2 regions of the Clostridium sp. AWRP genome follow, and region 2 is predicted to be linked to the other one. Evidence: a T-box and tRNA genes for the amino acid it is inferred to sense, from the RefSeq annotation. Region 2 holds a T-box; the other holds one or more tRNA genes.
What was found. The T-box of region 2 lies ahead of ileS (isoleucine--tRNA ligase). A T-box ahead of a tRNA ligase gene usually reads a tRNA of that ligase, here a tRNA-Ile.
Positions count from the first base shown of each region.

Region 1: it has a tRNA-Ile gene. The T-box ahead of ileS (isoleucine--tRNA ligase) is inferred to sense a tRNA for this amino acid. The anticodon was not compared.

Region 1 covers NZ_CP029758.2:4,367,107-4,374,534, forward strand. Annotated here, with positions in the region: gene DMR38_RS20465 (protein arginine kinase) at 1-354, opposite strand, end outside; gene DMR38_RS20470 (UvrB/UvrC motif-containing protein) at 357-905, opposite strand; gene DMR38_RS20475 (CtsR family transcriptional regulator) at 979-1,461, opposite strand; gene DMR38_RS20480 (histidine phosphatase family protein) at 1,614-2,240, opposite strand; gene DMR38_RS20485 (hypothetical protein) at 2,318-2,557, opposite strand; gene fusA (elongation factor G) at 2,688-4,772, opposite strand; tRNA gene DMR38_RS20495 (tRNA-Asn) at 4,992-5,066, opposite strand; tRNA gene DMR38_RS20500 (tRNA-Ala) at 5,121-5,196, opposite strand; tRNA gene DMR38_RS20505 (tRNA-Ile) at 5,200-5,276, opposite strand; rRNA gene rrf (5S ribosomal RNA) at 5,282-5,398, opposite strand; rRNA gene DMR38_RS20515 (23S ribosomal RNA) at 5,545-7,428, opposite strand, start outside.
Region 2 covers NZ_CP029758.2:165,752-173,179, forward strand. Annotated here, with positions in the region: gene DMR38_RS00835 (N-acetylmuramoyl-L-alanine amidase) at 154-1,941, shown strand; T-box leader at 2,019-2,253, shown strand; gene ileS (isoleucine--tRNA ligase) at 2,360-5,467, shown strand; gene DMR38_RS00845 (LacI family DNA-binding transcriptional regulator) at 5,625-6,623, shown strand; gene DMR38_RS00850 (DedA family protein) at 6,730-7,338, shown strand.

The DNA.
Region 1 (7,428 bases), 380 kb from region 2:
TTGGATTCTAATATGATCTTCTTCATTTATCATAATGCTTATAGTCTGCTGATTATCTAGTATAAAAGCAGATTTGTAACTGTTATCTATCAAGTTTTTGCTTATAAGGTGTTTTTCCAGATAATTTCGCTTCTCATTATCAGTTTCTTCCCACAAATAATTGGTCTTAAATGTGTCCTTATTACTGGAAGGTGTATAAAAAGCATTCTCTACTAGTTTAATTACCTCTTTGCTTTTTTCTTCATTTAATTTATGTGGGAATGGAACTTCAGCTAAATTTCTAGCTAATCTTATCCTACTACTTATTACCAAACCCCCGTTGCTGTCATCACAAGTAGTCGTCCAATTATTCAAAGTTAACCCTCCTTCCTATTTTCGCTGCTCACATGAACTTGTTTCTCAATTTCTTTTATAGCATCTCTTATAGTTGCTGCTTTTTCATACTCCTCTAAAGATACTGCCTTTTGAAGATCTGACTTTAACTTCAAAAGCTTATTTCTTTCAATAATACTTTTCCCTTGATTTTTAGGTATCTTACCTGTATGGCCTAAATTTGCTTGAACTCTCTTAATTACAGGTTCTAAAATATTACTAAAATTCTTATAACACTCACTACATCCTAAAAGACCCGTTTTTTTAAATTCACTATACGATGTGCCGCAAGTTTTACAAGATATATCAAAAGTTTTTTGTTCTTCATTATTTCCGCTTGTCATATAATCCATAATTCCGCTTAAAATATTTTGAAATCCAAATGGAGAAACAAAGTCTATTTGAGGTACAAAATTAAGTTCTCCCTTTTCCATAGCACATTTTTCACATAAATTAATATCCTGCTTGGAACCATTTACTATTTTTGTTATATGAACTGTAGCTTCATTCTTTTTACATATATCACAAATCATATCACCACTCCTATACACATATGATTAACATTTAATGTAATTTAATACAATAAATATTATATCATATATTTACTTATCTATTCATATCAAATTTAGGACTCCTAAATATAACTACTATAATTGATTTTAATATATCTGCCCTAAATTTATTTTTATTGTTCAACTCAATATTTAGTGTCCTATCATTTATTATAGTCTTTAATATTATGTTTTCTCTTTCCGTTATAACCTGCTCTTCAAGTAGTGTTTCTATAAGTTGTGCAGCAGCATTGTATGTTATGGCATCCCCTATTTTTTCTATTATGCTTTTAAGTAAATTCTCGTTACAGTCAAATTCTACTTTTCGTATAATTATGCATCCACCACCGCCCCTCTTACTTTCTATATAATAACCTTTATCCATAGTAAATCTAGTAGTCAATACATAATTTATCTGGGAAGGCGCACAACTAAAATAATTAGCTAGTTCGTTTCTGCCAATTTGAAGTTTAGTCTCCTCACTATTATTAAGCATTTCTTTTATAAAGTCTTCTATTATATCTGATAATCTTGCCAATTTACCACCTTCTTGACTTTGACTTTCTTTGACCTTAAATTAATAATATTATTATTTCAGGTTTTATTCAACTTCTATATTTGACTAAATATATTTGTTTTGTACATAAATATTAAATTTAGATGCTATTCTCTCCCTTTTTCTAATACATACTATTGTATACTGTTTATATGTGTTAAATGAGAATAATCACCATGTAGAATAACTTTAGCTTTACCTTTAGTTATGTTTACCTGACTTAAGCTTGCTTGATAAATATAGGGTGAATCCCAAAATTTCTCCAAAGATGTATTTTCAAAATACGCCATCATGGTCTTTAAAGTTATAGTATGAGTAACAATCAGAACATGCTTTTCTGCACAGTTATTCATGATATCTTTTATTAAAGATACTGCCCTAATCTTAACCTGTTCAAATTTCTCACCATTGTCAGGTTTATAAATTTTAGGGTTTGTACCAAAATTATAAAGCTCTTTTGAGTTCTTCACCTTAATTTCTTTTTCATCTAATCCTTCCCAATCCCCTAAATCTATCTCCATAAGCCTATCATCCTTTATTATTGGTATATTTCTTTGTGCTCTTAATATTTTTGCTGTTTTCATTGCTCTACCTAGAGGGCTTGAGTATATTACATTAATTCTTATATCTTTTATCCTTTTTGCCAGTTCATTAGCTTGCCTTATCCCCTTTTTCGTGAGAGGTGAATCTTTTCTACCTTGCATTCTTTTTTCTGTATTCCATACTGTTTCCCCATGTCTTACTATATATAACTCGATCATATTTTTATCTCCTTTTCATTAAACAAATATAGATCTTATAACTTTTTATTATAACATATATATAGTAACTATATAATTTAATCCACATTCTTAAATGCTTTTATACAATACTTTCCTCCATCACAGGTTTCATTTGGATTAACAGTAAAATACTTATTTTTTAACATATTGCACACTATGTCTACATTTTTATCTTCATTACTATCTACAACTATAGTTAATTTATCATTTTTATTTACTATTGCTATATAATCATATATACTACTATAATCCTCTAAAGTAATTTTACCTTTTATGCTCATTTTATATTCAGACATATAATCTCTCCTTAATTGAAAAGTTCATCTAATGATTAATAAAATTATTATTTATTGTAGTGAATTAAAATATACACAATATTTAATTTTAAAAAGCCTCAATAGAATTATATTCTATTGAGGCTGAAATTTATTCTTGCCTAACTTTTATTTTATTTTTGCTTTCTATTATCTTATTTGCTTGAACATCTGGAACCTCTTCATATCTTTCAAATCTCATGTTGAAACTTCCTCTAGCTTGAGTCATGGATCTTAAATCTGTAGCATACTTAAACATCTCTGCTTCAGGTACTTCAGCTATTATTATCTGATTTTTCCCATCGGTCTCCATTCCAAGTACTCTACCTCTTCGTTTATTTACATTTCCAATTATATCTCCCATATACTCTTCAGGGACACATACTTCTACATGTAAGATTGGTTCTAATAATACAGGATCAGCTTCTAAAATTCCTTTCTTATAAGCTAAAGATGCTGCTACCTTAAAAGCCATTTCTGAAGAGTCTACTGGGTGATATGATCCATCATGTAATGTGGCTTTTATCCTTATCATAGGGTATCCAGCCAAAACACCATGGTTAATACATTCTCTTAACCCCTTTTCAACTGCTGGTATATACTGTCTTGGAACTACTCCTCCTACTACTTTATCCACAAATTCTAAATCATCTTCATTATCATTTCTTTGTTCAAACTTAATTTTTACATCCCCATACTGTCCATGTCCTCCTGATTGCTTTTTGTGCTTACCCTGTACATCTGAGGTTTTCTTTATTGTTTCTCTATAATGTACTTTGGGTTCTCTCAAAATAACATCCGTACCAAATTTAGACTTCAATTTAGATGATATCACATCAATGTGAACTTCACCTTGTCCAGAAATTATAGTCTCTGCATTTTCTACATCTCTAGATATCTTAAAAGTAGGATCTTCCTCTAACAGTTTACTTAATCCATTAAATATTTTATCCTCATCATTTTTAGATTTAGGCAACATAGCCATTGAAATTACTGGTTTAGGAAATTTAATATCTTTAAATACAACTAAAGACGATGGGTCACATAAGGTATCACCTGTGCTGGCAAATTGTAGTTTAGCAACAGCACCAATATCTCCAGCCACTATTTCCGATACAGGTATCTGCTGCTTTCCCTTTAAGAAATATAAAGTTCCTATTTTTTCACTTTTATCTTTTTTCACATTATACACTGTCATATCTGATTTGAGCTTGCCGGTCATGACTCTAAATAAAGATAGCTTACCTACAAAAGGGTCCGCTATAGTTTTAAAAATAAAAGCTGAAAATGGGCTCTTTTCGTCTGCTTTAACCGCAACCTGTGATTTCTGTTCTAAATTAACATCAATTACTTCTGAAACTTCAGGAGATGGAAAACATTGAATTATATCTTCTAATAAAGTGTCTATTCCTATCCCATTTACAGCAGAACCGCACATCACAGGTGTAATTTCACCTTTTGAACAGCCTCTTATTAATCCTTTATAAATGTCTTCATGACTTAAAGTACCCTCACTAAAATATTTATCTAAAAGTTCCTCATCCGTTTCTGCCACAGCTTCCATAACCATATCCCTACATTTTGTAATTTTATCTGAAATGTCTTTTGGTATAGTAGTTTCTTCTATTATGTTCTTATTATTCATTATTTTAGCTTTTCCAGAAATAACGTTTACAATTCCTTTAAAATTATTTTCACTTCCTATAGGATATTGAATTGGTACTACAGACATACCAAACTTTTCTTTTAATTCTGCCAACGTTTTATCAAAATCTGAATTTTCTCTATCCAACTTATTTATATAAAAAGCTCTAGGAAGTTTACTTTTATTGACACCACTCCAAGATTTCTCAGCTCCCACTTGGATTCCAGATACACTTGATAAAACAATTATAGCTACATCAACTGCTCTCAATCCTTCCATAGTTTCTCCTATAAAATCAAAATATCCTGGCATATCAACCAAATTTATCTTTGTATTTTTCCATTCACAGGAAGCTAAAGATGAAGATATCGATATTTTTCTCTTTTTTTCTTCAATACCGTAATCACTAACAGTACTTCCATCTTCAATTTTCCCAAGCCTATCAACAACTTTTGTATAATAAAGTATTGCTTCTGTTAATGTAGTTTTACCAGAACCGCTATGTCCAATAAATCCTACATTTCTTAAATTATTTACTGAATATTTTTTCATAAGCAATCCCTCCCCTTACTTTCTGATTAATTATATATTCTATTTGCTAATTAAAATTCCTCCTACAATTAATTAAATTTTCAAAATAATTTTATTTTTATATTATTATCTATGAAAACAAGTGCCTAAAATATGCGCTCTATAAAAAAATAAACCAAAGGTGAGCTACCTTTGGTTTATTTTTACTAATCTATTTTAGACATTTTCAAAAAATAAAAATGGCTCCGTGGAGAGGGCTCGAACCTCCAACCCTTCGGTTAACAGCCGAATGCTCAACCATTGAGCTACCACGGAACAATCTATGCAATGTATTTCTTTAAAAAACGAGTAACAAAATGTTACTCGTTTTGGTGGAGATAAAGAGATTCGAACTCTTGACCCTCTGCGTGCAAGGCAGATGCTCTCCCAGCTGAGCTATACCCCCGCATGGTGGACCTTCAGGGACTCGAACCCCGGACCCACCGGTTATGAGCCGGTTGCTCTAACCAACTGAGCTAAAGATCCTTATAACCTGGCAACGACCTATTCTCCCACAGGGCCTCCCCTGCAGTACCATCGGCACTCTAAAGCTTAACCTTCCTGTTCGGTATGGAAAGGGGTGTTACCTTCACGTCATTACCACCAGATATTTTCTTATCACAGTTTCATATTATACAGTGCTTTTAAACAACTGTCAATACTAAACATGAATTTAACTATAAAAATTTTATAGTCTAAGAAAAACTTTGTCCTCTCAAAATTGCACAGTAAACTTTTTTCTTTCGCTTTTTATTTGGTCAAGCCCTCGACCTATTAGTATCAGTCAGCTTAACAGGTTGCCCTGCTTACACCTCTGACCTATCTCCTCGTGTTCTTCGAGGGGTCTTACTAGCTTACGCTATGGGAAATCTTATCTTGAGGTGGGCTTCACACTTAGATGCTTTCAGCGTTTATCCCTTCCCAACTTGGCTACCCAGCTATGCTCCTGGCGGAACAACTGGTTCACCAGCGGTCGGTCCATCCCGGTCCTCTCGTACTAAGGACAGCTCCTCTCAAATTTCCTGCGCCCGCGACGGATAGGGACCGAACTGTCTCACGACGTTCTGAACCCAGCTCGCGTGCCGCTTTAATGGGCGAACAGCCCAACCCTTGGGACCTACTTCAGCCCCAGGATGCGACGAGCCGACATCGAGGTGCCAAACCTCCCCGTCGATGTGAACTCTTGGGGGAGATCAGCCTGTTATCCCCGAGGTAGCTTTTATCCGTTGAGCGATGGCCCTCCCACGAGGTACCACCGGATCACTAAGCCCGACTTTCGTCCCTGCTCCACTTGTTTGTGTCGCAGTCAAGCTCCCTTCTGCCTTTGCACTCTTCGAAGAATTTCTAACCCTTCTGAGGGAACCTTTGTACGCCTCCGTTACTTTTTAGGAGGCGACCGCCCCAGTCAAACTGCCCGCCTAACATTGTCCCGTCTCCAGTTTCATGGAGCCCGGTTAGAATCCCAGTACTGTCAGGGTGGTATCCCAACATCGACTCTGTAATGGCTGGCGCCACTACTTCCTAGTCTCCCACCTATCCTGTACAGACAATACCGAAATTCAGTGCTAAACTGCAGTAAAGCTCTACGGGGTCTTTCCGTCCAATCGCGGGTAGCAAGCATCTTCACTTGCACTTCAATTTCGCCGGATTTGTTGTCGAGACAGTGCTCAAATCATTACGCCATTCGTGCGGGTCGGAACTTACCCGACAAGGAATTTCGCTACCTTAGGACCGTTATAGTTACGGCCGCCGTTTACTGGGGCTTAAGTTCTGACCTTCGCTTACGCTTAGTCTTCCCCTTAACCTTCCAGCACCGGGCAGGCGTCAGCTCCTATACTTCAGCTTTCGCTTTAGCAGAAACCTGTGTTTTTGATAAACAGTTGCTTGAGCCTTTTCTCTGCGGCCACTTGCGTGGCTCCCCTTCTCCCTAAGTTACGGGGTTAATTTGCCTAGTTCCTTAACAACAATTCTTCCGATGGTCTTAGGATTCTCTCCTCACCTACCTGTGTCGGTTTGCGGTACGGGCACATAAAAACTCCATAGAGACTTTTCTTGGCAGCGTGAAATCAGGTACTTCCCCTTACGGGTTCCCCATAACACCTCATCATTGATATACCGGATTTTCCTGGTATACCTGACTCGGTGCTTAGACATACATCCAATTGTATGCACACCTTATCCTCCTGCGTCATCCCTTTTGTCAAACGCTTTTATGCGGTATCGGAATTTCAACCGATTGTCCATCACCTACGCCTTTCGGCCTCGGCTTAGGTCCCGACTTACCCTGGGCGGACGAACCTTCCCCAGGAAACCTTAGGTTTTCGACCAATAAGATTCTCACTTATTTCTCGCTACTTATGCCAGCATTCTCTCTCCTGTACAATCCACCGTTCCTTCCGGTACGACTTCTACTCATACAGGATGCTCCTCTACCACTCTTTCGAGTCCACAGCTTCGGTGGTAAGTTTTAGCCCCGGACATTTTCGGCGCATGATCTCTTGACTAGTGAGCTATTACGCACTCTTTAAATGAGTGGCTGCTTCTGAGCCAACATCCTAGTTGTCTTAGAAATCACACATCCTTTCCCACTTAACTTACACTTTGGGACCTTAGCTGGTGGTCTGGGCTGTTTCCCTTT
Region 2 (7,428 bases):
TGTTTTGATTATTTTGAATTAATATGTTAACATAACAATTTTTAAGTACAAAATTCTCATTTTTTATAATATAATTATAATAGTATATGTTACACTAAGGCAATTATTCTGTTGAACGGGGGTCATTATTTGAAGATTACAAGAATTTGTATAATGATATTAGTAAGTCTTACATTCTTATTAATTGTGTTTGCAAAAGGAAATACTGTACGTGCAATTAATTACAGCGGAATTACTATAGGAAATGATGTAGAAACCAATAAATCATGGAACATAAAGTTCAACATGAAATTAGACCAGGGTACAGTAAATGATTCAAACATAGTGGTAACAGATAGTACAGGAAATGCTATCCCCATATCTTTGCAGGTTGAAAAGGATGGAATGGGTGTAGTAGTTACCCCTAAAAGCCAGTATGCATATGGTAAAACCTATAATTTAATTGTAAAAAGTGGAGTAAAAGCTGTAAATGGGAAAAATCTGTCCAGCGAAGCTAAGGTGCAATTTGGAGTGAAATCTAACCCAAGTTCTAATAACAAGTATACTGTTACAATTGATGCTGGTCATGGAGGAACTGATGCAGGAAATGTAAGTGGCTCAGGATTGAAAGAAAAAGATGTAGATTTATATGTGGCACTAAGGACTGGAAAAATATTAGAGCAAAATGGAGTAAACGTGGTTTATACCAGGAAAGATGATAATGTAACCTGGAATGATAGTACAAATTTACAAGCTCGTTTTGACATAGCAAATAACGCAAAATCAAATTTATTTGTCAGCCTACACGTTAATTGTTATACGGGAAGTGCCTTGGTGAATGGAATAGAAACTTATTATAGAGCTTCAAATGATTCTGCTAAAAATGCAGCAAATAATATTCAAAGTAGCTTAATAAGTTATACAGGACTCTCTAACAGAGGGATTAAAGAAGGGACATCCCAGCATAAAATACTGATGGGGACTACAGCACCAGCTGTTATGGTTGAACTTGGATTCATGACTAATCCTAAGGAAAGTCAATTAATTGGAAGTGAAGATTTCCAAAATAAAAGTGCATCAGCTATTGCAAATGGAATTTTAAAATCTTTACCATCTCTTCAGGAACAAAGTACAGTAAACGTAAGTTCAATATCTAACTTATCAGATAGTATAATTGTAGGAAGTAAGTATTCTTTACCAACTAGTGTACAAGCTACCATGAGTGATGGTACTAGTAAAAAAGTAAGTATTGTATGGAATTCAAGCACTGTTGATACTTCTAAAGCAGGTGTATTTACGTATAAAGGAACTGCAGCAGGATACAGTAAAAATGTAACATTTACTTTAACTGTGAAAGCAAAACAAATAGATCCAACACCAGTAACACCATCGGAAGGTGCACCTGTAATAGTTATAGATCCCGGACATGGTATAGGTAGTGATGTAGGTTCAAATGGAAATGGGTTTCAAGAGGATGATGTAACTTTAAGTGTTGGCTTAAAGGTTGGGAGGATACTGGAATCCAAGGGAGTCAAAGTAATTTATACCAGGACTACAGATGAACGAAAAACAACTCCTTTAACTGTTACGGAAAGTCTTCAAAGACGATGTGATACTGTAAACAATGCAGGTGCAACCTATATGATTTCAATTCATACCAATGCTTTTAATGATCCAGTTGCAGAAGGAACTGAAACACTGTATTATACAGGAAGTGTAAAGGGAGAGAAAATGGCAGAGGCTATACAAAAAAGTTTGGCTAGTACTCTTGGAACCTATAACAGGGGACTTAAAGATGGAAGCTGGCTTTATATAGCAAAACATACTATTGCACCAATGGTTTTAACAGAATTAGGGTTTCTTACTAATAAAAATGATGCGGGAATATTAGGAACTGACCAGGGTAGAAATAAAGCTGCACAAGCTATAGCAAGTGCTATATTACAGGTTTTAGGAATATAATACAAAAAAATTGTCTAAAAAAATTGACAATAGAAAATTCATATAATATAATAAAAGGAAATTATATAGGTAGTAATTGAAAAACATTGAACAGGAAAAGTATTTAAGTTTGCTTTTATTTACAGAGAGTGGGGAAGTGCTGAAAACCCATAGAAAAGCTTGAAGAAAATCACCTGGGAGTTGAAGAATTGAACAGTATTTTTATAATCACTTTAGTAAATTCTTACGTAATTCTACGTTACAGAATAGAGTATGGTAGTGCTTAAATTTATTAACCATAGGTGGTACAGCGAGTTAAACTTCGTCCTATTTGGATGAAGTTTTTTTATTGCGTATTTTTTAGTTTAAAGATTATGTGGTGTATAAACATTGAAAAATAGTAAAAACTTAACAATAGGAATAGAAAGGGGTTAAATCCATGTATAAAAAAATTGATAGTGATAAAACTTTTGTACAGATGGAAAAAGATGTTTTAAAATTATGGGAAGATAAGAAAGTAGTTGAAAAAAGTTTTAAGGAAAATGAGGATGGTGAATACTTTACTTTTTACGATGGGCCTCCAACTGCAAATGGAAAACCTCATATAGGACACGTTCTAACTAGAGTTATGAAAGACCTCATACCAAGATATAAAGTTATGAGAGGGTATAAAGTATTGAGAAAAGCAGGTTGGGATACACACGGACTTCCTGTTGAACTAGAAGTTGAAAAGAGTCTTGGAATTTCTGGAAAACCACAAATTGAAAAATATGGTGTAGAAGATTTTATAAAAAAATGTAAGAATAGTGTATTTACTTATGTAAGCCAGTGGAAAGAAATGTCTGACAGATTAGGATTTTGGGTAGACATGGATAATCCATATGTAACATATCACAATGATTATATAGAATCAGAATGGTGGGCACTGAAAAAAATATGGAAAAAAGGTCTTTTATATAAAGGGCATAAAATAGTGCCATATTGTCCTAGATGTGGAACTGCTCTTTCTTCACATGAAGTTTCTCAAGGATATAAAGATGTAAAAGAGACATCAGTATATGTTAAATTCAAAATTAAAGATCAAGATAAATACATGATAGCATGGACAACTACACCATGGACACTTCCTAATAATATGGCATTAGCTGTAAATAAAAGCTATGACTATGTAGAAGTTCTTAATCAAGAACAGCATTTAATACTAGCAGAAGCCATGTTAGAAAAACTAGAGGGCGAATATGAAGTCTTAAGAAAGTTCAAAGGAGAAGAATTAGTTGGACTTGATTATGAACCAATTTTCAATTTTGCATCTTTTGAAGGAAGAGCACATTATGTTGTTCATGCAGATTATGTAACACTAACAGAAGGTACTGGAATAGTTCATACAGCTCCTGCTTTTGGTGAAGATGATAGTATTACAGGGAAAAAATATAATATTCCTATGACAAATTCTGTAGATACTCAAGGAAAATATAAAGAAGAAGTTACTCCATGGAAAGGCCTTTTTGTAAAAGATGCTGATCCTAAAATAATAGAATATTTAAAAGAAAAGGGAATACTTTATAAGGCAGAAAAATTTACTCACTCCTATCCATTCTGCTGGAGATGTGATACTCCACTTTTATATTATCCAAGAGATACTTGGTTTATAAGAATGTCTCAAATGAGAGATAAACTAGTTAAAAATACTAATGATACAAACTGGTATCCTGATAATATAAGAACTGGTAGATTTGGAAACTTTGTTGAAGGAGTAATAGATTGGGGACTTAGCAGAGAAAGATATTGGGGTACACCTCTTCCAATATGGGAATGTGAGTGTGGTCATAGAGAATGCATAGGAAGTATTGAAGAATTAAAGGAAAAAGGAATAAATGTACCAGAGGATATAGAACTTCATAAACCGTATATAGATAGAGTTAAGTTAAAGTGTCCTCATTGTGGAAAAGAAATGAAGAGAGTATCAGAAGTAATTGATTGCTGGTTTGATTCAGGTTCAATGCCTTTTGCACAGCATCATTATCCTTTTGAAAATAAAGAAGTTTTTGAGAAAAATTTCCCTGCACAATTTATATCTGAGGCAGTAGACCAGACTAGAGGATGGTTTTATACTCTTATGGCTATATCTACAGTATTATTTGATAGAAGTCCATTTGAAAACTGTGTGGTTTTAGGACACGTTTTAGATAAACATGGATTAAAAATGTCAAAGCATAAAGGAAATGTTTTAAGTCCTTCAACTATTTTGGAAAATGAAGGTGCAGATGCAGCTAGATGGTATTTCTATACTGAAAGTGCACCATGGCTTCCATCTAGATTTTATGAAGAAGCAGTACAGGATAGTCAGAGAAAATTCTTAGGTACCTTATGGAATGTATATTCTTTTTATGTACTTTATGCTGATTTAGATAATTTTAACCCTATGGACTATAAAAATTTTGTAAGTGAAAATGTAATGGATAAATGGATAATATCCAGATTGAATTCTCTTATAAAGCAAACTGAAGATCACTTAGATAATTATAGAATTACTCAAGCTGCTCAGAATATAGGAAACTTTGTGGATGAGCTTTCAAACTGGTATGTAAGAAGAAATAGGTCAAGATTCTGGAGTCAAAAGTTAACAGATGATAAAATAGGAGCATATTTAACTTTATATAAAGTACTAAATACTTTATGTCTGGTAGCTGCACCATTTGTACCATTTATGACAGAAGAAATTTATCAAAATCTTGTAGTAAATCTTGATAAAAATGCAGTAGAAAGTGTCCATTTATGTAAATGGCCGGAGTATGATTCAAGTATAGTAGACGCTAAACTTGAGAAGGATATGGAGGAAGCTTATAAGATAGTTAAACTTGGAAGAAGTGCTAGAAACAGTGCTAATATAAAAAATAGGCAGCCTCTTTCTGAAATGCTTATAAGCGTAAATACTCTTCCTGGATATTATGGAGATATAATAAGAGATGAATTAAATATTAAAAAGATAGTTTTCAATGCAGATTTATCAAAGTATGTTAACTTTAGTATAAAACCAAATTTACCTGTACTAGGTAAAAAGTATGGTAAATTAATACCAAAAATAAAGAATGAAATATCATCCATGAATCAAATGGAATTAGCACAAAAGATAAATGACAAGGAAGCTGTAAAAATAAATATATCAGAATCAGAAATAGAGTTAAATTCAGATAATTTACTTATTACAATGGAAGGCTTAGAGGGATTTGCCTTTGCAGGAGAAGGAAGTACTGGAATTGTTTTAGAAACCACAATTACAGAAGAACTTAGAGAAGAAGGAAATTTGAGAGAGATTTTAAGCAAAATTCAAAATATGAGAAAAGAAAGTGGTTTCGAAGTTGCAGATAAGATAAATCTATATATTTCAGGTAATGAAAAACTTGAAGCTGTAGTGAAAAAATTTGATGAAAGAATAAAAAAGGAAACTCTTTCTGTGGATGTTATTTATAATGCCAATAGAGAATATAATAATTGTAACATTAATGGAGAAAAACTAGATATTGCAATGGAAGTAGTAAATAAATAGAGCAATTAGTAAAATAGGCTAATCACTGATTTTAAATAGATATTTATTTTTAAATTAGTGATTAGTTTTAATTGGATATATTAAATATTGTAAATTAGCTTGTAATAAGTTAATTTTATAAGTATAATTATTAAAAAAGTAATTGGTAGGTGATAAGGTGGCAGCATCAATTAAAGACGTTGCTAGAGAGGCAGGAGTTTCAATAGCTACAGTATCTAGGGTACTTAATGATGTAGACGTTGTAAATGAAGAAACTAAGAAAAAGGTTTTAGTAGCTATTGAAAAACTAGGTTATAGGCCAAATATAGTAGCAAGAAGTCTTAAAACTCAAAGAACAAGAACTATAGGGATAATAATCCCGGATATATCTAATCAGTTCTATCCTGAAATTGTGAGAGGAGCTGAAGATGTAGCAAATATATATGATTATAATATAATGTTATGCAATACTGATTTAGATATAGAAAAAGAAATGGAATATTTAAAGGTTCTGAAAGAGAAGATGGTAGATGGAGTTTTATATATGAGTAATTCCTTAGAACCAAAAATATTGGATCTCATAAAACAACTTCAGCTTCCAATGGTTTTAGTAGAAACTACAAATGAAAAAGAAAGTATACCTAGCGTAACCATTGACAATGAAAAAGCTGCATATGAAGGTGTAACTTATTTGATAAAAAATGGGAATAAAAATATAGCTTACATAGGCGAAAATACAGATATGGCAAATGCTAGTGCTGTAAGGTATAAGGGGTATAGAAAGGCTCTTGAGGAAAATAATCTGAAATTGGACAAAAGTAAGGTTTATTTTGGAAGTGTTAAAGCAAAAGATGGTTATAAAGGAATGAGTGAAATACTCAGTAAAACTACAATAGATTCAGTGTTTTGCACCAGTGATGAAGTGGCTATGGGTGCTATAAATGCACTTAGAGATAATAATATTAGGGTACCTGAAGATGTGGATGTAATGGGATTTGGTAATATATATTCTGCCTCCATATTTTATCCTAAGTTAACAACTGTAGCACAACCTACTTATGATATGGGATCTGTTGGTATGAGGATGCTTATAAAATTAATAAATAAGCAAGAATTTGAAAAAAAGAACTATGTATTGTCACATAAATTGATTGAGAGGGATTCCTGCAAAAAGTAATTTTATTTAGGACAAAAATTTATTTATAAAAAGTTAACACAAAAGTATTACATTATAATATATAATTATAATCAAAAAATATATATTATAGGGAAAGGGAAACATAATGGTAGAAAAAATAATTGAAATAGTTATTTTTGTCTTAGATAAAACGGGATATATAGGCACGTTTGTAGCTATGGCCTTTGAGAGCGCTTGTATACCTATTCCAAGTGAAGCTATATTGCCATTTGGAGGATACCTAAGTTATACGGGAAGGTTAAGTTTACCTATTGTTATAATAGTTGGTACATTAGGAGGTACAGCAGGTTCTTTAGCTGCATATTATATTGGAAAAATAGGTGGAAGACCTTTAGTTGAAAAATATGCGGAAAAACTCAGATTATCTAGATCCCATATTGAAAAAAGTGATTATTATTTTAGCAAATATGGAGAAAAAATAGTGTTTTTTTCTCGACTATTACCTATAATTAGAACTTTTATTTCTCTTCCTGCAGGGATAAGTAAAATGGAAGTTAAAAAATTTATAATTTACACTTTACTTGGATCTTCTATATGGAGTATTATTTTAGGATACGCAGGTTATAAAATGGGAGAAAAATGGACAATTATAAGACAGTGGTTCCATTTTGCAGATATAGCATTAGTTATCTTTATAGTTTTATTTATATTGTATAAGTTAGTGTATAAAAAAATAAAGAGGAAAAACTCTTAGATGCAATTTAAAAGATAAAAAAATTCAGTGAAAATATATTTCACTGAATTTTTTTGGCTGAAATTTGCATTTCATGAGGTACATAAACAG